Regions from separate parts of the Paenibacillus sp. Y5S-9 genome, predicted to be linked through region 1. Evidence: predicted binding sites of a transcription regulator. Region 1 holds the regulator's gene; the other holds the start of a gene.

Region 1 (15,544 bases):
GTAAATTATGACATATATTACGTTGTGATTTGTATTTCACACCCTACAGGTCTACTAACGTATCTTCCAAAAATTCTTCCAACTAATTAAGAATATATCCAATCTAAAAAGATTTGGACGATCATGAAATGCAGCGGATCAGTGAGATACTAGATGACTCTTATAATAGAAGTAGTACAGTTGATTTGATATTATTTAACCCTTTCTTTCAAGGCCGCTCGCAGGAGTAGTTGTTGGATTAAAATCTGCTCGCTGTTATAGTGTAGACGTTTAAGGACAAGATTATCTTAAAAGTAAATTCATTACAAATATATCCTAAAAATCCCTTAGAGTATTCCTCATCAGCTCAGATAACACTTCTGTTTTTATCTGTAAGCAAGATTTACATTTGTATAAAAAAACATGTTCGTTCGATTTAGATAATGGCAAACCGTAAAACTCTCTTTTCATTAATGAAAGGGGAGTATTTTTGTATGATAACTAAACCTCTCCCATCTGATGAATTGTATCACTTCATGTTTGTTTTAGCGCAAAACGATTGTCATTTATTTAGTAACCTATGAAAAAGAAACTGAAAATAAAATTCTTTCTTACAGTGCATTAAACTGTCTGAAACAAAAGATTTAAATCAAACTTCCTTAGAAATTCTAATAGCCACGACATAGTAGCAAGTACTATCATTCATTCTTTCAAAATTCCAACCATCGTCCAATATATACAAATGGATGTTTCATTTGTATGTTGAAAGTTTCATATAGAAGAGGTATACTTTAATTAAATTTTGAGCAATTTAATTTTAAATAATTAATTGGAGATGTTAATATGGATCAAGCAAAACAATTAGTGACAGAACAACGTACATTTTTTTATACAGGACAAACTAAAAATATCGAGTATCGGACTAATGCGCTTAAACAGCTTAGAAAAGGAATTGAAAAGTATCAGCAACGGATTCAAGATGCACTTCGGGCAGATTTGAACAAATCAGAGGCGGAAGCTTACGGTTCAGAGATTCGTATTGTTTTGGGTGAACTGGATTTTGCATTAGAACACCTGCAGGAATGGGCTTCACCTAAACAAGTCCCAACCAATCCGGCTATGCCGGATGGGGTGAGCACCATTTACCCTGAACCATACGGAGTGGCGCTTATTATTGCACCTTGGAACTATCCTTTCCAATTGGCCTTCGGTCCACTGATTGGAGCAATTGCAGCCGGTAACTGTGCAGTTATCAAGCCTTCTGAATTAACACCAGCCGTATCTCGTCTAACGTATGATCTGATTCAGGAGATCTTCCCTCAGGAGTATATCGCCGTTATGGAAGGGGAAGTCGAGGCCAGCACAGCATTGTTGAAAGAGAAGTTTGATTATATTTTCTTCACAGGAAGCACAGGTGTTGGTCGCATTGTTATGAAGGCAGCTGCGGAGCACTTGACTCCTGTAACTCTTGAGTTGGGCGGTAAAAGTCCTGCTATTGTCCATAGCGATGCAGATCTGAAGCTGGTGGCTCAGCGTATTGTTCGTGGTAAGTTCCTGAATGCAGGCCAAACTTGCGTTGCTCCGGATTATTTGCTTGTACATGAACAAGTTCATGATGAATTGATCAATCTGATTGGTGCAGAGATCAAAGATAAATTTGGAGATGATGTGTTACAGAACACTGATTTCCCGCATATTGTCAATGCTCGTAACTTTGATCGGTTATCGAAATTCCTCACAGATGGCAAAACGCTGATAGGTGGACGATCTGTACGTGAGCAGTTGCTGATTGAGCCGACTGTACTTGGAGATGTGAACTGGGAATCAGCTGTAATGCAAGAAGAGATCTTCGGTCCGATTCTTCCTGTATTTACGTACAGTGACTTGAACCCTATGCTGGATGAGATTGTTCGCCGGCCAAAACCATTGGCGTTATATCTCTTCACACAGGATGAGCAACTGCAGGAACAGGTTCTGAATCAAGTATCCTTCGGTGGGGGATGTATTAATGACACACTTTCTCATATGACATCACATTATCTCCCGTTTGGTGGTGTAGGAGAGAGCGGTATGGGCTCATATCACGGGCAACAGAGCTTTGATGTGTTCTCGCACCACAAGAGTGTTCTGAAACGCAGTGAATAATTAGCCGTTAAAATAACATAAACATGAAAAAAAAGAGGTTGTCCTGTTGATCAGGACAACCTCTTTCGTATTTCATTACATCTAGTTTTGTTGCTCATGTTAAATATTAATGAATATCTCGGAAAAGGCCAATGACTTTACCCAGAATACTAACGTGTTTCAAACGTAAAGGTTCGAAGGTCGCATTCTCCGGTTGAAGGCGAATGTGATCTTTCTCTTTATAGAACGTTTTCACTGTAGCTTCATCGTCTTCAGTCATTGCAACAACGATATCACCGTTATCAGCAGTTTGCTGTTGACGGACAATAACGTAATCTCCGTTAACGATTCCAGCTTCCACCATACTATCTCCGACTACCGAAAGCATAAACACTTTCTGTTCGCCTACATAATGTGTCGGAAGAGGGAAATAGTCTTCAATGTTCTCGGTTGCAGTGATTGGAACCCCGGCTGTAACCTTACCAACGACAGGAATACGTGCAACGCTATGAGCAAATTGATGAGAATGCTCAGATTCTTCCTGGCTCAAAAGCTCAATGGCTCTTGGCTTGGTAGGGTCGCGTCGGATCAAACCTTTTTTCTCCAAACGATCCAAATGTCCATGTACTGTTGAGCTGGAAGCCAGTCCAACAGCTTCACCAATTTCCCGTACGGAAGGAGGATACCCCTTCAACCGGACTTCATTTCGTATAAACTCCAGAATAGCCTGCTGCCTGCTGGATATCTTCGACATACCGTATCAACCCCATTTTAGTAACGTTTGGGAAAATTATAACATAGAACCTCCGTTCGTACAAACATAAGTTCTAAATAAAATGGCATTAAATCAGTATTTTTTAACTTTTAGAACCGAATTTGTCCAAAAGGCAGAGCATAATACTGCAAATACTTTGCAAATGCTTTGCAAAAGAACTTCATTAAGATATTTCTCCTTCAAAAAAGAAGCGAACAATTGTTCTAAAAATCTATTGAACAAAACAAGTGTTCGTGTTATATTGATTTCAACAGATAGGAACAAACGTTTGGAGGCGGGTATTTAATGAGATATTCTACTTATCAAAGCATTTATGAACCAATGAATTCGGAACTGGTGAAGTCTAACATAGGGAACTACAAGAAGGTTTTAGCACGTTTCAAGATTTCTTCATGGATGTTAAAGGTAGCCATTACTTCTTTGATTATATTTATTGGATGCAGCACTGTTTTAACTGTATTTGCTGGCAATGAGAATGATGTTCTACCTGGAGGAAAGATAGCCGTTTCACAAGGGGAAACATTATGGAGTATTTCTTTGGAACATAAACCGACGAATATGGATACACGTATTTATATAGAAGCAATTAAGAAAGTGAATCAACTTCATACAACTTCCATCCAAGTGGGACAAGTACTAGCTCTACCGCAATTTGCAGAATAAAATGCACATCAATGAGTGTTAACGCGTGTCAGCTTGACAAGCTGCCTTTATCATGGCAAAGTTAATATGACTTTGTATTTTTGGAGGGGACAAGCTTGGATATAGATAGTCTGGTAGCACGCATTAACGAATTGGCTCGTAAGCAAAAGTCCACTGGATTGTCGGAGGAAGAACTTGCTGAACGTGCCGAGCTAAGAGAGATTTATTTGAGTAATATTCGCAGCAATTTCAGACAACAACTGGATACCATTGAGATTGTTGATGATGAGAATGACAAAGGCCACCAAGGCAAACTCAAACACTAACGAAACCTAATGATATCATTATGATATTTAGGTTTCTTCCTGTTATTTTGAGTGTGCAATTTATAGGGGGAAATGTTGGTTTGCAATTATGTAAGCCGATACAAAGACACATAAGGGGGATTCTCATGTCGCGTTCGTTCGAGAGAACGGTTAAGAAAAATTCCAAGCAGTTAAATCAGCAACGCAAAAAAAGTGGTCAACCAATCACAGGTACACCAGGTGAAGAAGTCTTTAAGGGACGCAGCCTGTTGTTCCCTATATTTTTGATCGGTCTCGCCTTTTTGTATCTGTTTATGAGCACGTTCCTTGTGCAAGCTCCGATGACAACCTGGGACTGGGTGACGATGCTGCTTTACGTATTTTTGGCAGTCATCTTCATGCTTCGCCGTCCATACATCAAGATTAGCAGTAATCGGATTATAACGACGAAGGGTAATCGTGAACGTTCAATCGGGGTTGACGATATTGTCAAATTCAGAATTGAACCAGGTACAGTTGTTATCGAACATAACAGTCGCGGAAAAAGATGGGTGTTTACCAAGTTATTGAACCGTTACGATACAGATGCGATTGCAGAACGTTTGCTGAAGTTTGCAAAAGCACACCAAATCACCGTGGAAACCGTCGAAAAGTAATTATTGCATAAAGGGGTAGATGATCGGAATGGCGTTAAAAGCGATTTTGTTCGACCTAGATGATACTTTATTATGGGATGAGCGTAGTGTTCGAGAAGCTTTTCATGAGACTTGTCTAATCGCAGCGAAAGAGACTGGGGTTAAACCAGAAGAACTTGAAGAAGCTGTTCGTAATGAGGCACGTGGACTGTATGAATCATATGAAACCTTTCCTTTTACCAAAATGATTGGAATCAATCCGTTTGAAGGCCTTTGGGCTAACTTTACTGGTGGGGATCAACCTGAGTTCCGTCAGTTGGAACAGCTTGCTCCAGTTTACCGTAAAGAATCCTGGCGTCGTGGCTTGTTGAAGTTGGGTATAGATCGGGAAGATCTTGCTGAACAACTGGCCGCACAGTTTGGAGTAGAACGGAGATCCAGACCACATGTATACGAAGAAACGATGGATACCTTGCGCCAGTTACAAGGAAAGTACAAACTGTTGTTGTTAACGAACGGTTGTCCTGCTTTGCAACAAGAGAAGTTGGATGGTGTACCTGAATTGACTCCTTTCTTTGATGAGATTATTATCTCGGGTAACTTCGGAAAAGGAAAACCAGATCCGTCGATATTTGAACATGCTTTGAATAAACTGGGTGTTAAACCCGAAGAGAGCATGATGGTTGGAGACAAGTTAACGACTGATATTCGTGGTGCTTTATCATCTGGCATCCAATCCGTATGGATTAACCGTGAGCATAAGACCAACAATGAAACGTATGCGCCAGACCATGAAATAACGCATTTATCGGAATTAAATCAGCTTATTGCTAATTTCTAAGCAGATCAGCTATAACATCTTTCCTCAGCACCCTGAAACATTGGAAGCTTCAATGAACGATAATGTCGTTCTTGAAGTTACCAATGTTTTTTTATTTGAGCTTGTTGACTAAATTACCTTGTTAAAAGAGATCTCCATTTTTTTTTACTAAAAGTTATTGAAATTAGGGGGATGCTGGATTAGAATATAACTAACATACTAGTATGACTAGTATTTAGATTGTCCTAAAGCAATTTCTTTTTGACTTACTTCATTAAAATGGAAGCAGGGAGTTATTGCTAATTATTTTATATTGATTGTAAGCGCTTAATATTTTGAAAAAGCTTCTTTTGATTTGGAGATCACACCACTTAGTAAGTGCTAATTAATGATGTGAAGCACCTTGGATTGTGTGAGTCTACATAATACATCAAATTGATATCGCTTACATTTGGCAATTGTCTATTTCGTAGTGGGGGTGAAGTTGAAGGATTGGTTGTCTTCTACAAGAGGAGAAACGATGGGAGTTGTACATGAATTACTCTTACTTATCAAGTCCTGGATCGGAGTGAAAACACATGGAGTCGGAAACCGCTAAAACAACGTTAACCATGACATCTTTACGTAAAGAAAGCAGATTACGAACGGCAGCAACCTTGTTTCGCAAAGACTGGCAGTTGTATTCACTATTAATCCTTCCCATCATCTATCTCCTTATTTTTAAATATGGGCCGATGATTGGTAATGTGATTGCGTTCAGACGTTTTGTTCCAGGGGGAAGTATATTTGGAGAAACGTGGGTTGGATTAAGATACTTCAAAATGTTCATTGAGGACCCTACCTTCTGGAGAGTATTTGGTAATACGCTGATGTTAGGCGGACTTGCGTTGCTCTTTACATTCCCGGTTCCAATCATTTTTGCCTTGATGCTTAACGAAGTGAAGAGTAAACGATTCAAAAAGTTTGTACAGACCGCGTCTTATCTGCCTCATTTTCTGTCCATCGTTATCGTTGCGGGTATGATCCTGCAGCTGACAGCAGTGAATGGTTCCATTAATGGACTGGTGGCTTTCTTCACCGGAGACAATATTCCTTTTATGCAGCGGGCTGAGTGGTTCAGAACAATCTATATCACTTCTGAGGTATGGCAGGGTATGGGTTGGGGAGCGATTCTGTATCTGGCTGCACTGACAACCATTGATGATTCTTTGTATGAAGCTGCGCGTATCGATGGTGCCAATCGATGGAAGCAAACGATTCATGTAACGATACCAGGGATCTTGCCCACGATTGTGACGTTATTGATTTTGAACATGGGTAATTTCCTGGCTGTTGGATTTGAAAAAATCTTACTCTTGTACAATCCGCTGATCTACGAGACATCTGATGTGATCTCCACTTACCTGTATCGGGTCGGACTGGAATCCAGTAACTTCAGTTATGCTACCGCAATTGGCTTGTTCGAATCGCTGATCGGTCTGATTCTGGTGTTCTCCGTAAATGCCATCTCACGCAGACTGACACAAAGAAGCTTATGGTAAAGGAGGAGCATCATGCAGGAATCCAGATCTTATAAGGTATTTAAAGTATTCAACGTCATCTTTCTGCTGTTCGTGGTATTTATAACGCTCTATCCATTTTTAAATGTCGTGGCACAATCCTTCAGTAGTGAGTCCTATATTAATTCGGGCAAGGTTAGTCTGTTCCCAAGAGGATTCAATGTGGAGACATACAAAACCATCTCACGTGACAGCATGTTCTGGACGAATTATAAAAATACGATTATCTACACTGTAGTAGGTACGTTAATCTCCATGTTCATGACGACCATTTTTGCATATGCCCTATCCAAAAAGAGGTTGATGGGTCGCAAGTTTCTGACGATGTTTGCCGTATTCACCATGTTCTTCAGTGGTGGATTGATTCCAAACTATGTGTTGATTAATTCTCTTGGGTTCAACAACACCATGTGGGCACTTGTTGTTCCTGGCGCAATTAGCATATACAACATGCTGATCATGAAGTCATTTTTTGAAAATATGCCTGAAGAACTGGAGGAAGCTGCCTCCATTGACGGTTTGAACACATACGGGATCTTGTTACGCATTATATTGCCGCTTAGTAAAGCAGTTATGGCAACCATGGTGCTGTTCTACGCAGTAGGTCATTGGAATTCCTGGTTCCCAGCCTTTCTGTATTTGGACAAAAAAGAACTGTTCCCGGTCACCATTTATTTGCGCAATATGATTGCCGGAGCGACAAGCGGGGCGTCTGCCGGTGCAACCTCAGCTGATAACCTGACACAGATTGCTGCCAATATTAAGTCAGTAACGATGGTATTAACCATCTTGCCGATACTCACCATCTATCCATTTGTCCAAAGATACTTTGTAACCGGTATCATGTTAGGGTCTGTTAAACAGTAATACGTAGCAGTTCTATGGCAAGGTCAACCTAAACCAAATTCAGGGGGATAACCTAAATGAATCAAAAGCCACGTAAGTTTGTTGGTAAAATGGTGTTGGCATCAATGATGACCGTTGTTCTGGCAGCATGTAGCAGCGGTACCGGAGCTGGAGGTGACGTCACAGAAGTTCAAACCAAGGCAGCGATGGAGACGTACAATGTAGGGGATACATTCAAGGCGACCGAGCCATTTAATCTCTCCATACTCTATAGTGATCAACCTAGTTATCCATATAAAAAAGACTGGTTACTTTTTAATAAAATTACCGAACTGACGGGTGTTACGCTTGAGCCAACGATTGTACCGATGAGTGATTACCCTCAGAAGAGATCTCTGTTGATTAGCTCCGGTGATGCACCTCTGGTTATTCCTAAAACGTACCCTGGTGAAGAGGCTGCATTTGTGTCCTCCGGTGCGATCTTGCCAATTAGCGATTATATTGATTTGATGCCAAACTTCAAGGATAAAGTGGAAAAATGGGGTCTAGAAGATGAACTTGAAGGACTTCGACAGGAAGATGGGAAGTACTATGTACTCCCGGGTCTGCATGAAGAAGTATGGCCAGATTACACACTACTCGTAAGAACGGATGTTTTTGAAGAAAATAACATCGCGATTCCAACCACATGGGACGAATTGTATGATGCAGCCAAAAAACTAAAAGAGATTTACCCGGATTCCATTCCGTTTTCGGACCGATTCCAATTTAATAGTACGTTGAACATCGCTGCTACTGGCTTTGGTACCAAGGCTGGATGGGGTTTTGGTAACGGATTGACGTATAAGGAAGATCAGGATGAATTTGTGTACACGGCTACAACACCAGAATACAAAGAGATGCTAACGTATTTTAACAAATTGGTATCCGAAGGGCTGCTCGATAAGGAGAGCTTTACACAGGATGATGATCAGGCTGTACAGAAATTTGTATCCGGCAAATCATTCATGATTAATGGTAATTCCCAAACGGTGGTGCTGCACCGAAATGATATGGACAAAACGCTGGGAGAAGATAAATACTCAGTTGCAAAGATTACAGTACCTGGTGGACCAAAAGGGCAATTAATGTCCGGCTCCAGACTTGAAAACGGTGTTATGATATCCGGGAAAATTCAAAAAAACGAAAACTTCAAAGCTATTATGCAATTTGTGGATTGGTTATACTACAGTGATGAGGGTCAAGAGTTTGCCAAATGGGGCGTTGAAGGCGAAACATTTACCAAAGAGGGCGGAAAACGTAAATTGGTAGAAGATGTGAACTACAATGGCTTGAATCCTAAAGGCACGAAGGATCTGCGTATTGACTTTGGTTTCTCTGGTGGAGTATTTGCCTACGGTGGTACTACAGATCTGTTGCAATCGATGTTTAGTGAAGAAGAGTTGAAATTCCAACAAGACATGAAGGATACCAAGGAAGTGATCCCGGCAGAACCACCAATTCCATACTCTTCTGAGGACCGTGAACGGGTGACGCTTCTGAGTACACCATTGAAAGACTACTCTGATCAAAATACACTTAAATTTATCTTGGGTGAGCGGAACTTGTCCGAATTCGATACATTTGCCAAAGAGCTGGAGAGTCAAGGATTATCTAATTATCTGAAGCTGGCAAATGATACGTACAAAGCCTACAAAGAAAACAAGCAATAATATAGTGGATGTTGGCCAGATTACCGTTTCACACCGATATATAAGTGGAACGGTAATTTGTGCTAAGATGAATGAATACGGCTGATAGAAAGAGGTCTATGCATGTCACTTAATCAAAAAATTAGAGGCTCGACCCGGGCATATTCATATAACCTGTTAAAAGAACGAATTCTTCACCTGGAACTTAAGCCGGGTACCAAGATTTCAGAGAAAGAGATTGCAGATGAACTGCAGGTGAGCAGAACACCCGTTAGAGAAGCATTCATGAAGCTTGCTGAAGAAGAACTGCTGGACATTATTCCCCAGAGTGGAACGATCGTCTCTCATATTAATCTGGAGCATGTGGAAGAAGGCAGGTTTATGCGGGAGAAGATGGAGAAGGAAATCGTGACTTTGGCTTGTGTTTCTTTTCCTGAAGAGTTCAGATTTCGACTTGAAACCAACATTGCAATGCAGGAAGTCTGTATAGGAAAAAACAATTTCTATCGGCTTTTTGAACTGGATGAAGAGTTTCATCAGATTTTGTTCCAGGGCACGGGTAAGCTGAGAACATGGAAAATGTTGCAACAACTGAATATTCCGTTTAATCGGTTGCGTTTATTACGTCTTGCGGAGGACTCCAACCTGGAGGTCATTATTTCCCAGCACAAAGAGATTTATCGGCTTATCACAGAGCGGCAGACTGAGCAAGCTGTTCAGGTGATGGAAGCTCATCTTAGACTAGTTGTTATTGAACAGGAATCGATTAAGGCGAAATACCCGCATTATTTTATATAATGCAACGATGCTGTATAATACTCTCCATATGCATATGCGAAAACCCCTGTTCAATTGAACAGGGGTTTTGGTTAAGCAAGTTGTAACACGAGAGTGTTAGGCTTGTTTGATAAAAGTAGGATCAGGGTATGGATCTGCAATCCAGCCATCTTTTTCGATGAACAGACGTACAGCAATAATTTGTTTATTCTCCATTAAAGTGAAGAAGTGCGGTGTATTCTCAGGTACAGAGATAACGTCTCCAGGAGACAGTTCTACATTAAAGTAGCCCACATCATCAGTAGCTTTGATAACAAAGATTCCTTTACCAGCGACAATTGCACGAATCTCATCTTCAGCGTGGGTGTGGATCTCTTCGAACTTGGCCAGCTTTTCTTCGATATCTGGTGTTTGTTCGGACAGCGTGATGACATCCCAGATCTGGTATCCACGACGTGCAGCCAAATCTCTGATTTCATAATCGTAAGTTTCCAAAACCTCAGTTTTCTGTTCATCAGTTAATCCAAAGTTATTTTGCAGATCAGTGTTCAGTTTGGATGCGTCCCACTTCTCATATAATACTTCGTATTTGTTCAAGAAATTTCGAACATTTTCGTCACCAGTGATGCGTTCGTTCGTATTTCGGATAACAATTTCAGCCATGTTCTTTCCCTCTTTTCCACTTGGTTTAATTGAATTATATCGGATTGCTTTGTTTTTGTCGATTCTCAAATTCCGTTCATATTCGTGCAAACCCGCCATCTTTCGGGACCAAACCCGATCTTTCACATTAAGTTAGTTTCTGTTAAACTAAGATTTAACGTTTTGCGGGGGTGAAGATATTGGATAAGATTAGTCTACACGATGCATTAAAACAACGAATATTAATCCTCGACGGTGCAATGGGGACCATGATTCAACAAGTTGATCTGACTGGCGAAGATTTTGGCGGCGAAGATTTGGATGGATGTAATGAAATGTTAGTGCTTACTCGTCCAGAGCTGATCCAGCGCATTCATGAAGAATATCTGGAGGCTGGCGCTGATTTAATTGAAACCAATACATTTGGTGCCACATCCGTCGTGCTTGCTGAATACGATATTCAGGATCGGGCACGTGAGATCAACCTGGAAGCAGCCAGAATTGCGAAAGCTGCGGTTGATCGTTTCTCCACACCTGAATCTCCACGTTATGTGGTAGGTGCGATGGGACCAACAACCAAAACACTGTCTGTAACTGGGGGAGTAACGTTCCAGGAACTTATCGACAGTTATTTGGAGCAAGCGCTTGCTTTAATAGAGGGAGGCGTTGATGCGCTACTACTCGAAACCTCACAGGATACCCTCAATGTAAAAGCAGGCAGCATTGGAATTCAGCAGGCCTTTGAACAGAGTGGCGTTACACTGCCCCTGATGATATCAGGAACGATAGAACCGATGGGTACGACCCTTGCGGGTCAGAACATCGAATCCTTTTATATATCCTTAGAACACCTTAACCCAATTTCGGTAGGACTAAACTGTGCTACGGGTCCTGAGTTCATGCGTGATCACATTCGCTCGCTTTCTGGAATGGCATCGGTTGCCGTTAGTTGTTACCCGAACGCGGGTCTTCCGGATGAGAACGGTAATTACCATGAGTCACCAGACTCGCTTGCTCAGAAGATTGGTGCTTTTGCCGAACAGGGCTGGTTGAATATTGCTGGTGGATGTTGCGGGACAACCCCTGCACATATTCGGGCAATGCGCGATAAACTTGCCCAGTACCCCCCAAGAGAAATGAACGGAACACATCCACCTGCATTGTCTGGTATAGAACCAATCTACATTGAACAGGACAATCGTCCATACATGGTTGGTGAGCGTACGAACGTGCTGGGATCACGGAAATTCAAACGACTCATTGTAGAAGGCAAATATGAAGAAGCTTCGGAAATTGCTCGTGCCCAAGTGAAAAATGGAGCGCACATTGTTGACGTGTGTGTACAAGATCCGGACCGTGAAGAGTCTGAAGACATGGTGAAGTTCCTTGAACTGGTTGTGAAAAAAGTTAAGGTTCCTCTCATGATTGATACGACGGATGCTTCAGTAATTGATCTGGCCCTTCAGTACTCACAAGGTAAAGCGATAATTAACTCCATTAACCTTGAGGATGGCGAAGAGAAATTTGAGCTGATTACGCCGTTGCTTCATAAATATGGTGGTGCGGTTGTTGTCGGAACGATTGACGAACGAGGTCAGGCGATTAGTCGGGAAGACAAGCTTGACGTAGCCAAGCGCTCTTACGATTTGCTAGTGAACAAATATGGACTCAAACCAGAAGACCTGATTTTTGATACGTTGGTGTTCCCGGTTGGTACCGGAGATGAACAGTACATCGGTTCAGCCAAAGAAACCATTGAAGGTATAAGAGTTATTAAGGAAGCGATGCCTGAATGTCATACGATACTCGGTATCAGTAACATTTCATTCGGACTGCCTGAAGCAGGTCGTGAAGTGCTGAACTCTGTGTTCTTGTATGAATGTACCAAAGCAGGTCTCGACTATGCCATCGTGAACACAGAGAAACTGGAGCGTTATGCGTCCATTCCAGAAGAAGAGCGCAGGCTCTCGGAAGAGCTTTTATATAACACGAATGATGACACACTGGCGGCGTTCGTAGCGGCGTTCCGTAACAAAAAGGTTGAGAAGAAGGAAAAAATCTCGAACCTTTCATTAGAAGAGCGTCTCGCTTCATATGTAGTAGAAGGAAGTAAAGAAGGATTGCTGCCAGATCTCGAACAGGCACTTGCCAAATACACAGCACTTCAAGTGATTAACGGTCCACTGATGCGGGGTATGGAGGAAGTAGGTCGTCTCTTTAACAACAATGAGTTAATTGTAGCTGAGGTGTTGCAGAGTGCGGAGGTTATGAAGGCTTCTGTAGCATATCTGGAGCAATTCATGGAGAAGAACGAGACTTCGGTTAAAGGCAAGATCATTCTGGCTACGGTCAAGGGCGATGTGCATGACATCGGTAAAAACCTGGTTGAAATCATCCTGTCCAATAACGGTTACCGGATCATTAATTTGGGTATAAAAGTACCACCAGAACGTATCATTGAGGCGTACCGAGAAGAAAAAGTCGATGCGATTGGCCTCTCGGGGCTATTGGTAAAATCAGCGCAGCAGATGATTCTGACCGCTCAGGATTTGCGAACAGCAGGTATTGATGTACCTATTATGGTTGGTGGAGCGGCGCTAACACGTAAATTCACCAAAAATCGTATTCGTCCTGAATATAACGGAATGGTTGTATACGCTAAAGACGCGATGGACGGTCTGGATCTGGCGAACAAATTGATGAATCCCGTTTCACGTGAAGCGATGCAACTGGAGATGGAAGCTGAGAAAGAAGCTGATGCTTCAGGTGCTGTAGCTGTTCAGGCTCTTCCAGAGCTTACACGAGTGGAGCGTTCGGATATTGCTGTAGATCATCCGGTTCTTGTCCCGCCTGATCTGGAGCGGCATACGATGCGTAACTACCCATTATCACATATCCTGCCATACGTGAACATGCAGATGTTGCTTGGACATCATCTGGGGTTGCGCGGATCAGTAGAACAACTGCTTGCTTCAGGTGACAAGAAGGCTACAGACCTGAAAGCAGTCGTGGACGATATTATGCAAGAGGCTGTTCGTGACGGGATTATTCAGGCACATGCCATGTATCGTTTCTTCCCGGCACAGTCCAGTGGTAACAGCATTATTATCTATGATCCAAAGGACACGAGTAATATTTTGCATACATTTACGTTCCCACGTCAAAAAGTCGAGCCATTCCTGTGCCTGTCCGACTTCCTGAAACCTGTTGAATCCGGTCAAATGGATTACGTTGGTTTTATGGTTGTTACGGCCGGACACGGCGTGCGTGAACTATCCACGGCATGGAAAGATCAAGGGGATTACCTTCGCTCGCATGCTCTGCAATCCGTAGCGCTCGAAGTAGCAGAGGGATTAGCTGAGCGTGTGCATCATATGATGAGAGATATATGGGGATTCCCGGATTCTGCGCAGATGACCATGAAGCAACGTCACGGTGCACGTTATCAAGGGATCAGGGTATCCTTTGGATATCCGGCTTGTCCGGATCTGGAAGACCAAGGGCCGCTTTTCAAGTTGCTTCAGCCTGAGGATATCGGTGTGGAATTGACGGAAGGTTTCATGATGGAACCTGAAGCTTCCGTATCAGCGATGGTATTCAGCCATCCGCAAGCCAAGTATTTTAATGTAGAGAAGGCATAAATTCAGTAGAGTGTCAGGCAAAGCCCTCCGCATTGTCGGAGGTTTTTTGCTGGCAACAGAAAGAGGTGCGATCCAGAATGGAACTATATTTCCTGGGAACTAATGCTGGTGTACCTACGCTTCAACGGAATGTAACTTCCATTGGGCTACGCATGTTGGATGAGCGCAGAGCTTTGTGGTTGTTTGACTGCGGGGAAGGAACGCAGCACCAGATTTTAAGTTCGCCGCTTAAACTGAGCAAATTGGAGAAAATATTCATTACTCACCTGCATGGTGATCATGTATTTGGACTTCCAGGTCTGCTATCGAGCAGAGCCTATCAAGGTGGCACCACACCATTAACCGTATATGGTCCGCCAGGTACGGAACGAATGATCAGTACAACAATGGAGCTTAGCCAATCCCGGGTGAACTATGATTTGAATATCGTGGAACATACGGGCGGCGTCCTGTTCGAGGATGACAGTTTTATCGTGGAAGCTGCTTTGCTTGAGCATCGGATTGACAGCTATGGATACCGGATTACGGAAAAAGATCGTCCAGGAAGCCTGGACCCAGCCAAACTGGCGGAATATGGTCTGAAACCAGGCCCATTGTTCGGCCGGCTGAAACGTGGAGAAACCATTACGCTGGATAACGGTGATTCGCTTCGTCCAGAAGATGTATTGGGAGCGCCAAAACGAGGCATGGTGATCACCATATTAGGTGATACACGTCCATGTGACAACGTACAGCCACTTTCCATCAATGCAGATGTACTTGTGCATGAAGCTACATTCATGCATGATTTGGCCGATACAGCGCATGAGTACTATCATAGTACTTCTAAACAAGCGGCAGAAGCGGCTAGAGCAGCCAATGTAGGGCAACTAATCATGACTCACTTCAGTTCACGCTATAAGGATGAGGATCAACTTCAGCCACTTTTGGAAGAGGCGCAGTCCGTATTCCCGAATACCAGACTTGCAAACGAACACCAGCTTATTCCTGTCGTGCATCGCAAGCAAGAATCTTAACCCTGATTGCGAACCAGTGCACGGCTAAACACGTCATATAAAGATCCGGGTAATTGCACGGGACTGAGGGAGAGGAACTCCCGCGGTCCCTT
Region 2 (15,544 bases), 290 kb from region 1:
TGACGATAAAGCAGTGGAGCTCCACCGACGATCGGATCGGATTCGGCAATCACGCGGAAATCTTCCTCTTTAATAAGTCCTGATTCTGCCATCATCGGCACCATGAGACTTGACGTCCCAATCCCATCTGCATTACCGTTTGCCAGTGCAAGCAGTGATTTGTCATGTCCACCGGAGAACGCTACACTGCCGAAAAAGGAATCCAGTTCCTTATTGGAAAGACCAAGTTCTTTCATTAATGTGGCACGTGGGTACAGATTGCCTGATGTTGATGCCGGATCGGCAAACAAAAAGTCTTTTCCTTTAAGGTCTTCTACACTTTGATATGGGGAGTCGTTACGGACAAGGATTACCGTATTTGATTGTTGATCACTTTCGGAACGGACAAGCAGTTGGGCATTGGCTCTTTCCGTAGCGATGATGTAACCAAACGGCCCGATCAGTCCAACTTCAATTTTGCCTGCACGCAGGGCTTCGATAACCATGTTATAATCTTCTGCTACAAAAATTTCCGCAGGAATGCCGGTTGCTTCAGTAATGTCTGTTGCAAGCTGTTCCTGAGAACGGTTCATCTCGCCCTCTTCACTTGGCATAATACCGATTCGGATTACTTCTGGCATTCCGCCTTCACTGGAGCTTGAACTTGCCGATGCCCCGCATCCAGACAGGATGACAAGCATAAATACAAGCGAGAGGATCAAGCTTTGAGGACCTTTACGTTTACTATTTTTCACAATGTATACCCTCCTGAAATTTGGTTGCTTCCATACCGGATTATCTGGTACACAAGTAGGATACAAGTTGAATGTAAGAAGAGTGATTTGGTGAATCACCGAATTTGTAAAACATTTATCGGTCTATGTTTTGTCAATTTCGGCAATCGGTACAAGTTTTTCTCCTTGGCTCGGGACACGAAACTTGTATAGATAAACAAAAAAGCCGCTAATATAGCGACTTCAAAGGGAATATGTTCTTGCTCTTCGCCGACAGATTTTTATTTATTTTATTCTTTATTTTCATCTACAGACTTTTCAGAAACTCAACATATATTTTCTATGACATAGAGACAAAAAATACCGACCCTTCAACTTCAAAGGTCGGTTTACCCATTTGGGAGAAGAAAACAATGGTTTTAAATGCATTATATCCACCGGATGTGGTTATATACCTTATTCTGCTTGAACTCCATGTTCATGTGGGCAATTCAGTAATATCAACGTTCATATGTTCGGTTAGCATTAAGGTTACATCCACTTTCACTTTGCTCCATAATAATGTCATTTTATGAATGTAACCTCTCACCGAATAATCTACCGTTAAACTCAGTTCGGATCTCACTTCATCTATGATTTTAATATGATGTTCCTTTAGCATTTGTTTCGATTTGTACATTTCTAAAGCAATTTTCTTTTGGGTACCGTCCAAGTAGTCAACATACACAGATTTCATCTTAAAGTTTGAAGCGTATATTTTATGCTTATCTACCTCCAGAGCACCTAAAAGATAAGGGAGCTCTACCACCCTCTTCACGAGTGAAAGTTCCTCAAAAGTCTGTCGCACTTTACACGCCTCCTTCTTCAAGTTTTACAGCGACCAATTGATCAAAATCGACCCATTCAAATCCATTCTCCATTTCAATTTTGATTTTCTTTCCAAAGGTACTGACTGAAGTAACGATCCCGTGTATATACCGATTGCCTGACTCAGTAAATATTTCAAAGGTGGCTTGCAATGTATAATTGAGCGACATATCTATATTCTGAGTAATAATCTCCCACTCATCTTCATGGATCAGTGGTTTCGCTTGATAATGAATTTGAGTACGATGCTGTATAATTCGTTCTTTATGTTGTGGAAGCATCATGCGGCTCGATTCCCATAATCCATTGGCCTCCAGTTTTTTGCTCATTTATAATGCCCCCCAATTTTAGATGCTCGATCGATCGCTTGACCCGCAGCCGTAATGGAGCTCGCTCGTAGAATGGAAATGTCGCCAAATCGATCCTTAATGTCGTCCATCACCTGATCAATGGCCCGTTTCTGCTCTTGATCATCAAAAAAAGATAGTTGATATGTATCCGCGTTGGATAATTGAGACAGGGATACGCCTACACGGCGCACAGGTTGCCCATCCCAGTGTTGATGAAATATGCGTTTGGCTATCTTGCATACATCAACGGTTATGTTTGTAGGATCAGACAGTTTAACCTGTCTGTGAAAACCAGTGGGGTGGTCAAAATCCGCTCCAGACACACTTACGGATATGACGCTACCCATCAGTCCCTTTTTACGGGCTCTTCTGCACACTTCTGTACAGATATCGAGGATAACTACTTCGATCTCCCAAGCCTCTATGAAATCTCTAGGCAGGGTCATTCCGTTTCCGATATCCTTTTGTGTACTGTGTGTGTTGACGGTTACCGGTGAATTGTCGAGTCCATTTGCAACTCGCCAGATGACTTCTCCATTAACACCCCACTTACTTCTTAATTTGGAAAGAGGCGTATTCGCCAGGTCTCTAATGGTTCGGATGCCCATCTTCCACAGATGTTTTTCCATTCTTGAGCCAATCCCCCACATATCACGGATGGGCTTATCTCCAATATGGAGGTGTAACTCCTCTTTCTTTAGATGGAAAATGCCCCCCTCTGCTTTTTTAGCGATCATATCGCAGCACAATTTACTGATGATTTTGTTTTCACCAATGCCAGCTCTCGCGTAAACGCCTGTTTCATTATAGATTTTGTCTTGAATTTGCTTGGCCAAATCGACTGGATCATTACCGAATAGATGCATGGACCCTGTAAAATCAGCGAATAATTCGTCTATACTGTACGGTTCGACCAGATCGGTGAACTCCTCAATAATGGACATGATTTGAGTGGATACTTCGATGTATTCTTGCATGTGTGGTCTCACAATGATCAGTTCAGGGCACTTCTGAAGAGACTGCCAAAGTGGTTCGGCGGTAGATACACCCTTCGCTTTGGCTAGTGGACAAGCAGCAAGAATAATTCCAGAACGTCTTGCTGGGTCTCCAGCGACAGCTAATGGTCTATTTTTGTATTGAGGCATTTTTGCCTTTTCAACTGAAGCATAAAAGCTCTGCATATCAATGAGCATAATGGTTCGTTGCTTAGTCAACACTGAAATCACTCCTGTACATTTAAGAACGTATGTTTGTATATTATAAACCGAACATACGTTCTTTATGCAAGAGGTAAATATTTATATTAGGCATACGACGAAGTGATGGATTCAAATCATACTAAGACACACCAGCTTCTCCATCATTTGAACTCCCACCTGTAACCACAGTTTTCATTCTCCTGACTTAAAAATACTTGCATATGTAATTAAGGATGCTATTCAAAAGCCAATGCACAAAAAGCCGCTAAATTAGCGACTTCAATTGGACCATGTTCTTGTCCCGAGACAAATAATAAAAGCAGTCGGCATCAGCTGCTGCTTTCTTAGTATTTTATTGTTGGATGCTACTCCATCCACTTACATCACATTGTCCATAATCATTATCACCCACAGCAACCATCGTACCATCCGATTTCAGTCCAATCGTATGGACACACCCCGCCGAGATAGCTCTAATTTCGTGCAAGCCACTTACATCACATTGGTGATGTTTATTCGAACCTACAGCAACCATCGTCCCGTCAGACTTAAGACCAACGGTATGATAACTCCCCGCTGCAACTGCTACAATATCGCGCCAACCGCTTACGTCGCATTCACCTTCATTATTTCTACCCACAGCCACTACCGTGCCATCCCATCTAAGCCCAACAGTATGAAGATACCCCGCCGAAACAGCTAATATGTCGCCCCAGTCGTTTACGCTACATTGGTTATACTTATTGTTACCAACGGCTGTTACCATTCCGTCTATTTTTAGGCCGACTGTATGCCAGTCACCCGTCGTGACCGATACAATATCATGCCAGCTGCTCACGTTGCATTCCCCTTCATTATTTCGCCCCACCGCAACCACGGTGCCATCTGATTTAACCCCAACCGTATGGCACCAACCTGCCGAAACGGTTACAATATCGCGCCATTCGCTTACATTACATTGGTCATGCTTATTCCAACCTACAGCTGTTACAGTCCCATCAGATTTAAGACCAACGGTATGGGCATTACCGGTATTCGTAGCCATATGAACATTACCCGCTGCAACTGCGACGATATCGCCCCAATCGCTTACCTTACATTGACCATATTTATTATCACCCACAGCTATTACTGTTCCGTCAGATTTAAGAGCAACGGTATGACGACGACCGGCCGCTATGGTACAGTTACGGAACCGTTTCGTCTCAAACACTGCTTCCTTCCGTGAATTGTAGCCCATAACTTCCTCCTCTCCGCCAATTGAAAATCCTCGTTTAGTTCAACTGTAAGTCATAAAGTTTGTTGTTAAATCGCACTTTAACAAAAGAAAGGCTCGCACAGGCAGGGGATTCTTACTTCCCTGCCCAATACGAGCGTTTACTTCAAATGCACTCAAACGGTTGATCCAGGTGTGTATTTTTAGCAATCGTTTCATTTCATGTAGCGATATTCTAATAGATCCTTCAAGTTTGAGATTTTCCGCAGCAGCTTCTCCCCGACATTGGTTTCCCTCACCAGCTTCCGCTCCAGTTCTTTGTCCACCAATCTTTTTAGAGATAACACGTCTGTTCCGTTACATAACACATCTTCTTTTGAATTAAATTTCTGATGGGCGACGAGCTGCATGCCAAAAGAATTGTACAGCAAGGTATATCCGGCAATGCCCGTTGTGGACTGATAGGCTTTGGAAAAACCGCCGTCAATCACGATCATTTTTCCGTTTGCTTTAACAGGGCTCTCTCCACGACTTTCTTTGACTGGCGTATGACCGTTAATGACATGTCCATGATCTGGATTCAAATCAAACTCCTGCAAAATTTTTCGAGTGATCTCTTCATTTTCACGTAAATGGTAGTAAGGGTTCTTTCTCTCCTTATGTGCTTCTTTATCTTGGATAAAGTACCGTTCAAAAGTGGTCATTTCTCTCTTTCCAAAGAGCGAGGAACATTCCCCTGTCCAGATGTACCATACCATATCCGTCGCCAGATCTTCTGTCTCTTCCGGATGTGCAAAGGCGTAACGTAAATAATCCTCAAAAACATCAAGCAATTGACGGCCGGCATATGTCTTGTCTTCAATCTGCATTTCTTCCATATTTCCTTCTTCATCCAAAGGAATACAGCCGTGGATTAACAAATTCCCGTTGTATTTTAAATAAAGGCTACCCTTTTTCATAAGAAAATTCATATGTCTGGCCATCTTTTCGGAATGCTGAACGGAAAACAGCAGCTTTTCCATCACCTGGCGTTCTTCCTCCAGCAATTGTTCAGGCTTCTGCGGATTTATGGTTGCAAAACAGGTGTTTTCCAGCAGGTATGTTTTACCGCAGATTTTGATTTCATTTTTGTCGTAATCAATCTGCTCCAGCAAAAGTCTTTCAGACATATTAAAGGATGGGCGTCTCTTGATAATCGGGATTTCAAGTTTAAACTGAATCATGGCAATGGCTTGGTGAATTTTCGTGATCTGCAGAATTTCCTGCTCCGTTAGGTTATGACCAGCCTGTAGCTTAGGTCTGAAAGATGGATTGTCCTCATAGTATTTCTCCGCCAGGTTTAGCAGTGGGCGCAGATTGATTCCGTATACATCTTCGATGATATCCAGATTGTCGTATCTGGCGCAGATCCGAATAATATTCGCAAGGCAGGCCAGAGAACCCGCGTAGGCTCCAATCCAGAGGACATCATGGTTACCCCACTGAATGTCTACAGAATGGTAGTTGATCAGTGTATCCATAATTTTATCGGGGTACGGCCCCCGGTCATAGATATCTCCAACTACATGAAGATGGTCAACCACCAGGCGTTGAGTCGTATAAGCAAGGCCGATAATGAGATTGTCCGCCTGGCCCAAGGATATAATTTGCCGATATATTTCCTCGTAATAAGGATCCTTATTGTTGGTAGAATCCGTCTTGTATAAAAGCTCTTCTACAATATATACATATTGCTCCGGCAGAGCTTTACGCAATTTCGAGCGCGTATATTTTGAAGAGGCATAAGAAATAAGCTTAAGCATGTGTTCAATTGTTAGTCTATACCACTGGTTCAAAGCCTGTTTATTGCTCAGTTCCCCTATAACCAGCTGTATTTTTTCTTCCGGGTAATAAACCAATGCCGCAAAATCATTGATTTCTTGATCCGTCCAAACCTTCCGGAATAATTCTTTGATTTTCTCTTTGACGGTACCCGAACCGTTTCTTAGTACATGCTGAAAAGCCTGGAACTCCCCATGCAAATCACTGACAAAATGCTCGGTTCCCTTCGGGAGATTGGAGATCGCTTCAAGGTTGATGATCTCTGTTATGATTTTTTCTTCCGTATCATATTTCTCGGCCAATAAATCTAGAAACTGCTCATCCAAAACAGATGTCCCCCTTCAAGGAAGTATGGTGTTGTATAGCCGGGTCCAAAAGCTTTAGACCTACATAAAATTACTCTATACTTGGCATTGATTATATGGTAATTATCAGCATCGCCTTCCCCCATCATACTCCAGTTCATCATATATGAACAAATTTCATTGAATGGATTTTGAACGAAACAATGTTTGTAAAAATAAAAAAGCCGCTAAAATAGCGACTTTCAATGGGATCATGTTTTTGTCCCTCGACATTTTTTAACTAACTGCTATTTTACACAATGAAAAATAAACGATCTATTCTCAGAATTTGCTTCTTTAAACTCCCAATCACCATATGTTTCAATTTTTGAGAAACCTATTTGTTTCAGCGACTCATCAAATTCTTCTTGATTTCGAAACCTCAGCTGCATTTTTTCATGAACTAACACTTCATCTGTTTTTGTATTTTTTACCATTTCGTAGAAAGTGTAAATATCTCCCTCAAACCCTTCATATTCTGTATAGATTTCTAAAGGATCTCCGTTTAGTCTATCTTTAGCTAAGTCAGGAGTTTTGTCCTTCTCCCATTCTTCCCATACTTTTACCAAAGGGTTTCTTGTATCAAAAATAAAGTGACCCCCATTTTTTAGGGATCGGAATACGTCCGAGATTACCCGCTTCCAACTATCACCTGTAAGAAATACCTGTGCAACATTGGCTGTCATAATTACCGCATCATAGGTATTGGTTTGTAAATCCGCACTATCACCTATAATCCAATTCACATTTCCAGAATTATCTTTACTTCGCGCTATTTCAATCGCTTCTTCATTGGGATCTATAGCGGTAATTTTATAACCGCACTGAACAAGATGAGTAGTCCATCTTCCTGTTCCACAGCCCAGGTCAGCTATGAATTCTACTTTTAATCTCTTTAACAATGCAAGGAAAAATTCATCATCTTTTCCCCAATGGTTAATCTGGTCATATACTAATGGAATCATATATATTGTCTCCCCACTTTCAACAACGTTTACTGTGCTCAACAGTTTGATGCCTCATACATAAACTATACAGTTTTAGTCTCATTCAGTGAACCAATAACTTCCCTGGTTGCTTCTATGAAAGATAACATGATTGGTGAAAGCGACTTGTCTTTATGCCACAACATCTGTGTATCTACCTGCAAGTCCGGAATTTGCCATGGGAGGACAACAAGTTCTCCACGTTCAGCTTCAGATTTCGCGACGATCTCAGGAAGAAAAGCAATACCGATTCCTGAGATTGCACATTGTTTAATGGCTTCAGCACTTTGAAACTCTAAGTATGTAATGCTATCAATGCCCTCTTTCTCAAATGATCGATCAAACTTCGTTCGATATGGACAACCCTTCTCATTTGTCAGGAACACTTCATCATGAGAATCTTCCAATTGCAGCACAGTTCGTTTGGCGAGTGGGTGATCTGGAGCAGTTAACAATCGGAAATGTTCTTCCAGCAATTCTCAATTCCGAAACTGAAACCTCTGCCAGTCTCATTTCTATGGCTTTCATCTTTAATTCTACCGGATAACTCACTCTGGTTGCCATTACAAACACACCTCCAAGATGATTTCCCCTATCTTACGACAAGGTTTCATTCTCTTGAAGGTGTGTTTGATTAATACATATTCCTAATGATTATAACTACAATTAAGTAAGTACAGTCATCGCCTCTCTTGTGAATGGAACCAGATCATCAGTACGTCCTTCTTGAATTTTCTTAGCCCATTCAGGGTCGACTAGAAGAGCACGGCCTACAGCAACCAGATCAAACTCATCATTCTGAAGTCGTTGTACCAATCCCTCGATACCAACGTTACCTGCGCCTTTACCTTCTGTGAACAGACTTGTAAAGTCACCATCAAGACCAATCGATCCAACAGTGATTGTCGGTTTACCAGTCAGTTTTTTGGTCCAACCAGCAAAATTCAGATCAGACCCTTCGAATTCCGGCTCCCAGAAACGGCGTGTGGAACAGTGGAAGATATCGACTCCAGCTTGAACCAACGGTGCGAGAAGCTGCTCCAGTAATTCCGGTGTTTCAGCCAATTTAGCCTGATAATCATCTGTCTTCCACTGAGATAAACGCAGTACAATAGGGAATTCCGATCCCACTACTTTACGGCAAGCCTCAATCACTTCAACTGCAAAACGTGTGCGAGCCATCATATCTCCACCATAACGATCCGTACGAGAGTTGGTTTTCTCATACAGGAATTGGTCGATCAGATAGCCGTGTGCTCCATGGATTTCAACACCATCAAACCCAACGCGTTTCGCTTCTGAGGCTGCTTTTGCGAATTCCTGAACGATTGTAGCAATCTCAGCTTCCGAATAATCATTAACATGACCTTTGGCTCCCATATGCCAGATCTGTGGAATAATTCGACCGCCAGCTTCATGTACTTCAGATACAACATGTGCCCAACCATTCATTGCAGCTTCGCCATAAAAGTGCGGCACATTGGCTTGATTGGATGCATCCGGATGATTAATTATTGTCCCTTCCGTCACAATCAGCCCTACTGCGTTCTCTGCTCTACGGCGGTAATAGCCCGCAACATTCGAACCCGGGATACCGTCCGGAGAAAATTGACGCGTCATTGGCGCCATCACGATCCGATTGGATAACTTCAAGTGACCTAACTCTATAGGTTGGAACAATGCTTCTACGGATTGAGAATAATTCATAATAACCTCCACATATTTCGTTTTATATAAATTGACCTAGGAGATGTTAAACAGCAACCAGCCTGGTTAACAACTAGACGTTACTTTCAAATTGAATCAATACACGATCTTTATCGAAAAGCCCCACCTCCTTCAAGGTTTCGTGGTGTATTAATCCGACTTCAATTATTTTTGACTTCGTAGTCAAGAATTTCACAAAAAAAAGATCAAGACATGATCATGCCAAATGAAGTACGCAGAACCGTCTCGATCTGTTCACGGGATGAACCAGATTTCTCCATAACTCTCACACCAAGGATGGTGTTATTTAGATAAGATGCAAGCTCCATACTCGTATACCGGTTGGAAATTAACTGTTGTTTCTGGCCACTACTTATGATCTTCTCTAATATTAGTTGAATCTCTTCTGCCATGAGCTCAGCTTCGCGTGTGACCTGCTCGTCATCTGTTCCGAATTCGAGTGATGCATTCACAATTAGACACCCTTGGCAGCTAGTTTCATCGTCTAAAAGGGAATATCGTAAGGTATCCAGTTTATCAACGGGAGACGAATCCAGGGTTTCAATCTCTTTCAGTTTCGCTATAACCTGTTCACGGTAAAGTGCCAGCGCCTTCAGGAACAACGATCGCTTGTCTTTAAAAACACAGTACAAACTTTGCTTTTTGACTCCTGTAGTACGCGTAAGGTCCTCATAAGAAGTTGCTTTGAAGCCTTGATTCCAGAATACTTCCATAGACTGGTGTAATACACGATCGACATCAAATTCTCTTGGTCTGCTCATGGGATTAATGTATCAGTTATTGACCATGCAGTCAAGAATTGATCATTTTTCATCCTAATCTCTACGGTAATTTCCTGCAGGTCCATTGAATGCGGTCTAACTCTTCCGGTAAGCAACCTTGTGAAAAGCATTGATATAACGAAACAGTGCTTCACCATCATCAGGCACTTGCGTACTTGTATCCATTGGCAGCATCATTGCCTGATACGGCTCTGGCACCATTCTATATTGATGGACATAGGAGGTTAGGATGAACCCGTTGCGTTGCCAGAACTGAATGCGTTCCTGATGAGCCTCCGTTGTCCCGAACTCCGCCTCGATAATCATACCTTTGATCCGGTGTTCCCTTAACGCCCAGGCTCTGAGCTGCTCCAGCATCCAGGTCCCTATGCCCAACCCGCGCAGCTTCTGTTCAACCGCGAGGTAATCGATGATCAGAATGCGGTCTGCAGCCTTCCCCTCCAGTCCAGTAACAGCCATCGCAACCACTTCACCATGATGCACGCCCGTGTGTAAATAACCAATTTTCCGGTCCAGCATACTGCGCAGAATCGCTTTTGTCTTAGCACCGCTTTGAAAAGCCTCATTATAGATTCGCTCCATCCGCGCCCACAATGCTTCATCCCACTCCTCTATAGTCGTAAACTCTAATTCCAGCATTTCATTCGCCTCCAGCTTTAATTCAGATTTATCGTGATCACCCTTCTCTTGCCTGACGATAGGCACTCTACTGCCTAGTTCTTTTATACTTCCTTTGACGAATTCTGCGATTCTGAAGACTGTAGCATGTCTTTAATCTTAAAAGTTTATGTTTTTATCGTTCGCATACCTGGCGTATATTCACAAAATTCATCTATCCTGCCCGTCAGCGTAATAAGCATTAACTATTAATATCTTCTTTAGTCTTTTGTCTATATCGAATTATGGAAAGAGGTAAATTAACTACTCCAAGAATAAAAGAAGAGCCAATGGATATCCATTGAGATATTGAAGGATAATTCGGTTTTCCGTCTCCTACAGGTCCTATTTTGGGTTGGTGGCTATCCCACAAAACATATAAGAGACCAACAGCAGGTAACAATATGCAAATTACACTTGCAACTATATGTAACACATACTTGTTCAATCCTACCCCTCCATTATTGTATTCATGTCTTAAACTCTGTTTATATTATAACGTTATCTCAAACGGGAAATTACACTAACCTGCCCCTTAGTTTAACAAAAAATTTTCTCCTTTAAGATATTTCCTAAAATAGTTTTCAATAACTGATGGAAAATTTGCCGCTAAGGGTTGTTGTTCATTTGGATTTAGAGAATGGAATGCGAAAGTCCTAATGATTGACCAAATAAAAAATGCTTCTAATAACTCGACATAATTCTCTTCCAGTTGATTTACTTTGCTATACGATGAAATAAATACTTTCCTATTATCTGATGAAAGATGCAAAAATGTTTCAGCCATATCAAATAAATAAAAGCCATAGCCACAATTCGAAAAATCTATAGGTTGAGGAGTATCCTCATAAAATACATAGTTACTCTCATGAAGGTCAGAATGAATAACTCCCCAGTTACTTGGCAAACGTTTATGATGTTGTATCACATTTGCTATTTTATGTGCTGACTCTTCCACATGAACAAACACTTCACTTGAGATAAGCTCTAAATTTACTAACCGTTTTAATTGGTTAAGTGATGAATATAAATGATCAGAATTGTATATTGGTCTATTAAAGCCTTCAGGTGCATTCCACTGCATAGAATGTTTATGTAGAGCCGCCATTAAAAGAGCCAAATTTTTAGTTTCATTACTTGTTGGCTCTCTTTGAAGTACGCTTCCATGAATCCAATGATGAATAGTCGCCATGATTGTATTTTCGCTAAGATGAGTTGATATTTCTGTTACCAGATCACCTCGAAGATTTCTAACAGGTACAGGTACAACGAGATTTGTATCTTTAACCAAAGCTTCAAGCCAAATAAGCTCTGATGTGATATTCCCTTTTGATTGAATGGAAATCGTTGAGATATGGATTTTGATTAGAAACTTTTGATGAGCATCGTTGGTCTGAACTTGAAATGTAACATTATCACTCTTTCCGAGATACACAAGTTTTTCCCAATAGATTGGGTATTGATGTAAAGCTTCTTTCGCCACCTTCGCATAATCTTCTTCAGAAAGCATAGTATCCACTCCAGTTAATGTGATTTTCACTTCACAATTTTACCAAGTGAACTTTATTTTATGGTGATAATAGTTGATTATAACTAAGCTTTACTGCGTTGTCAGATGAGTTCGCTGCGTAGCAAAAAGGTCTGAACAAATGTTAATTTCACATTTATGTATAAGATGAGGCGAATGATATGACGATAATGCCTGTTATAGTAATGATCCTTGTATTTGTACCTACCATTGTACTCATGATAAGCATGCCTTATTTAACAAGAGAGACGATTAGTTTTGGGGTCACCGTCAGCGCTGTACAATTTCACAGCGAACCTCTTCGCCAGATGCGGAAGTCATATGCTAGGATTAGTGCTACCTTGCATACCATCCTATTCATTGTTTGTATCATCTGCCTAATATACGGTGATGAACATTCCAAGCAACAAAGTTGGATCATTGTCACTTATTCACTCGCCATGGTCGTAATCTCCCTAGTCATAAACATTAGCTATCATTTCAAAATGAAAAGTTTACTGCCTATGCTGCCTATTGCTCTGGAACTATCGATCATGGCAGTGGACACTGGTTTTCGGAAAAGAAACATTAGCTTGTCTAGTAATTGGTTCCTCCTGATCCGAACCGTTCCATCAGACAAGACGTAGCTTTCCGCCGTACTTGGTCAGGTTTTATGATTACAGCAAGCTTCTTAATAGTTATCCTGTTGTCCGTCGTGCAACTAAATATGATATCTCTGCTTAACATCAATTTCGCTATTCCCATTGTCCTAATCATAATAGCCTTTATCATCCTATACGCCTTAGCCTTATCGTTCTGGGCTGGTCAGGGCGGAAGCCGCTTGGAGCAATCGGCAGATCGCTCCAATTTCAGACCTGTCCATGATGATGATAAATGGCTATTAGGTATGATTTATTTCAATCGCAAGGATCCAAACCTAATTGTCGAGAAACGATTCGGAGTCGGCTGGGGATTAAATTTCGGTCACCCAGTATGCTGGCTGATTTTTCTCGGAATTATCGTACTGTTAGTTGTCGTGTAACAAGGCTTGGAAGTTAGTACTCGCCGGAGTATTCTAGCTAGGGCAGACCTGTGGCGTGATTCGACTTTGATGTTATGCCGGTTGATCATCAATTAGGTATAGACCTAATCGGTAATCGGACCCAGTTCTTGTTCATTCCGGCAATCGGTACAAGTTCTTGTCCTTTGGCTCAGGACACAAACTTGTACCGATAAAATAAAAAAAGCCGCTAAATTAGCGACTTTCAATGGGATCATGTTCCGGTCCCTCGACACTTTTACCACAAACAACAAAATTTCTATTGCTTCTTATGTTCATCACTTGGAATTAGTCTAGAAGGCTGTAGATCTGAATGCTCTCCACCTTGGCATCCTTGATATGAAATGACATCACATCCACATAATTGGATGGCTCGTAACGGAAGTCATCCTCTTCATTAGGGGCTCCATCACCAAGCAGTTTCCCCTCAGGGTAGGCGTTCTTGAGTGTATCCAGGCTATCTCCTGCTTTAATGTTTCGCACTGTCGTGTACTTAGGATCAGTGATTTCGATATGAAAAATGGAGTCTTGTTTTCCCTCTGGTATACTGATTGTTTTAATCTCCAGACCAGGATACGTGTACACTTTTTCTGTAAAACCGATTAACGTATCCATGTTTGTTCCATCGTCGGCACTGTACGTATGAGATTTCAGGTTCTCCGGTTTGCCCAGCATCTGTTCCATCTGATCTTCATTCGCTGTATCCGAAATAGCAATGGTGTGCTCATTATAGACAAAAGCAAGCTCTTTCAGCACCACATTTCCTTCCTTTTCCATCGAACCTTCTTTAATCGCTTCAGTCCCCTTTTCTTCCGAATTTTCGGAAGCAGGCGCACTAGCATTTGTTGCTCCTTCACCTTTGCTTTGTTCATTCGCTGTGTTCTGTCCGGTTGCTGGAGATGTAGCATCACTGGACTGACAGCCTGTTAATGCCACCGTTAGTAAAGCACCTAGTACTATAAAACCTGCAGCTTTCTTTGTTAACTTCATCATGATCCCTCCATAAATGTGTGATTTGTTCTTATGAAGTGATTATAAATAAAACATTTGTTAGTCTCATAACAGAAATGTACCAATCCTGTAACGTTACCTATTTAGGCTTGGGTTTAGATGCAGGTCTACGCACGAGGCAAAACAATCGTAACGGTCGTACCTTCCCCGATTTGACTTTCCATGTCAACATATCCATTAAACCGCTCTACAATCTCCTTGCAAATGGAAAGTCCAAGACCTGAACCGTTCGCTGTGCTTGCATTTTTCGCCCGGTAAAAACGTTCCTGCACTCTCTCCAGCTCATCGCCCGAGATGCCGATCCCTTGATCACGTATCCGTATAACCACCTCACTTGGCGTATGCTCCATCTCTACTTTAATCTGTGAGTGACTTCCTGAGTATTTGATGGCATTGTCCACAAGGTTGGCGATTGCATGGGACATCAACATTGGATTGACCTCGGCGTAGACTCTTGTCAGACCTCCATCTGCCGATCCTCCCTCTACTTTGCTAACTTTGATCTCGATCCCTTTATCCTTAGCCTTGGCTCCCATATTCATTGTGACTTCCTGAATTAGTTCGTTCATTTCCGTCTTTTCAACTTCCAGTTCGTTAGAACCAGCTTTGTCGAATCGTGATAACAACAACAGTTCATTAATCAAGCGTGTCAGCCGATCCGATTCCTGCAGCAGATGAGCATAGATTTTTTGCAGCTCCTTGTCCTCGTTTTCCCCTTCAACCAAGTATTGAGAGAAACCACGAATGGCTGCCAAGGGTGTTTTTAACTCGTGAGATACGTTGGAGACAAATTGTTTCTGGTACTGAATGTAATCATGAAGCTGCCGCCCCATGGAATCCAGCCCATCTGCCAGCATGCCCAGCTCATCCTTCCGGTTTAGATGAACTCTCCGAAACTCCTGTCTAGAGAAACTTTGCGCAGCGCTAAGCAACAGTTTAATCGGCTTGGTTGTGTTGCGTGCAATCCACAGACTGGATAACGTAATCAGTACAATAAATCCGCCTGCACCCGCAAACAGGATATAACGGATTTGATCCATAATCGCATAAAAGTAGGAAATATCCTCCACGAACTCATACACATAAGCGTTTTCGTAGAATTGATCCTGAATGGGAGTGGCAAAATAAAGCAGATGATCTTCCGTGACGGTGTAGGCATAACTGCCGCTCAGGGCTTTCTCAATATTTTTTTCGAAAATAAGAGGTTTGCCATCATTAATGATGATGCCATCCACAGCCAAGCCCAGCAACTGCTTGGAACTGTCATAGATACGTACTTCCTTGCCCGAAGCTTTCAGCTTCT

Evidence for each region. Region 1 encodes LexA, which represses DNA repair genes until DNA is damaged. Its sites were predicted from a motif close to CGAACATATGTTCG; they were not measured.
Region 2: a site for LexA is predicted at 3,196-3,209, ahead of V6669_RS16535 (DNA polymerase IV). Genes of this name have one in related genera too.

Annotation. Positions count from the first base shown of each region.
Region 1 is NZ_CP145887.1:4,034,680-4,050,223, reverse strand. Features, by position in the region: gene V6669_RS17825 (aldehyde dehydrogenase) at 823-2,124, shown strand; gene lexA (transcriptional repressor LexA) at 2,231-2,857, opposite strand; gene V6669_RS17815 (LysM peptidoglycan-binding domain-containing protein) at 3,164-3,541, shown strand; gene V6669_RS17810 (DUF896 domain-containing protein) at 3,637-3,846, shown strand; gene V6669_RS17805 (hypothetical protein) at 3,972-4,481, shown strand; gene V6669_RS17800 (HAD family hydrolase) at 4,510-5,301, shown strand; gene V6669_RS17795 (ABC transporter permease subunit) at 5,859-6,821, shown strand; gene V6669_RS17790 (carbohydrate ABC transporter permease) at 6,834-7,706, shown strand; gene V6669_RS17785 (extracellular solute-binding protein) at 7,763-9,397, shown strand; gene V6669_RS17780 (GntR family transcriptional regulator) at 9,500-10,174, shown strand; gene V6669_RS17775 (cupin domain-containing protein) at 10,271-10,816, opposite strand; gene metH (methionine synthase) at 10,996-14,436, shown strand; gene rnz (ribonuclease Z) at 14,514-15,452, shown strand.
Region 2 is NZ_CP145887.1:3,744,552-3,760,095, reverse strand. Features, by position in the region: gene V6669_RS16550 (phosphate/phosphite/phosphonate ABC transporter substrate-binding protein) at 1-734, opposite strand, end outside; gene V6669_RS16545 (hypothetical protein) at 1,192-1,560, opposite strand; gene V6669_RS16540 (YolD-like family protein) at 1,562-1,909, opposite strand; gene V6669_RS16535 (DNA polymerase IV) at 1,906-3,144, opposite strand; gene V6669_RS16530 (chromosome condensation regulator) at 3,482-4,369, opposite strand; gene V6669_RS16525 (fructose-1,6-bisphosphatase) at 4,561-6,492, opposite strand; gene V6669_RS16520 (class I SAM-dependent methyltransferase) at 6,759-7,475, opposite strand; partial or broken gene V6669_RS16515 (substrate-binding domain-containing protein) at 7,541-7,972, opposite strand; gene V6669_RS16510 (NADH:flavin oxidoreductase) at 8,163-9,203, opposite strand; gene V6669_RS16505 (TetR/AcrR family transcriptional regulator) at 9,410-9,985, opposite strand; gene V6669_RS16500 (GNAT family N-acetyltransferase) at 10,082-10,645, opposite strand; gene V6669_RS16495 (phosphotransferase) at 11,199-12,173, opposite strand; gene V6669_RS16490 (hypothetical protein) at 13,519-14,223, opposite strand; gene V6669_RS16485 (HAMP domain-containing sensor histidine kinase) at 14,349-15,544, opposite strand, start outside.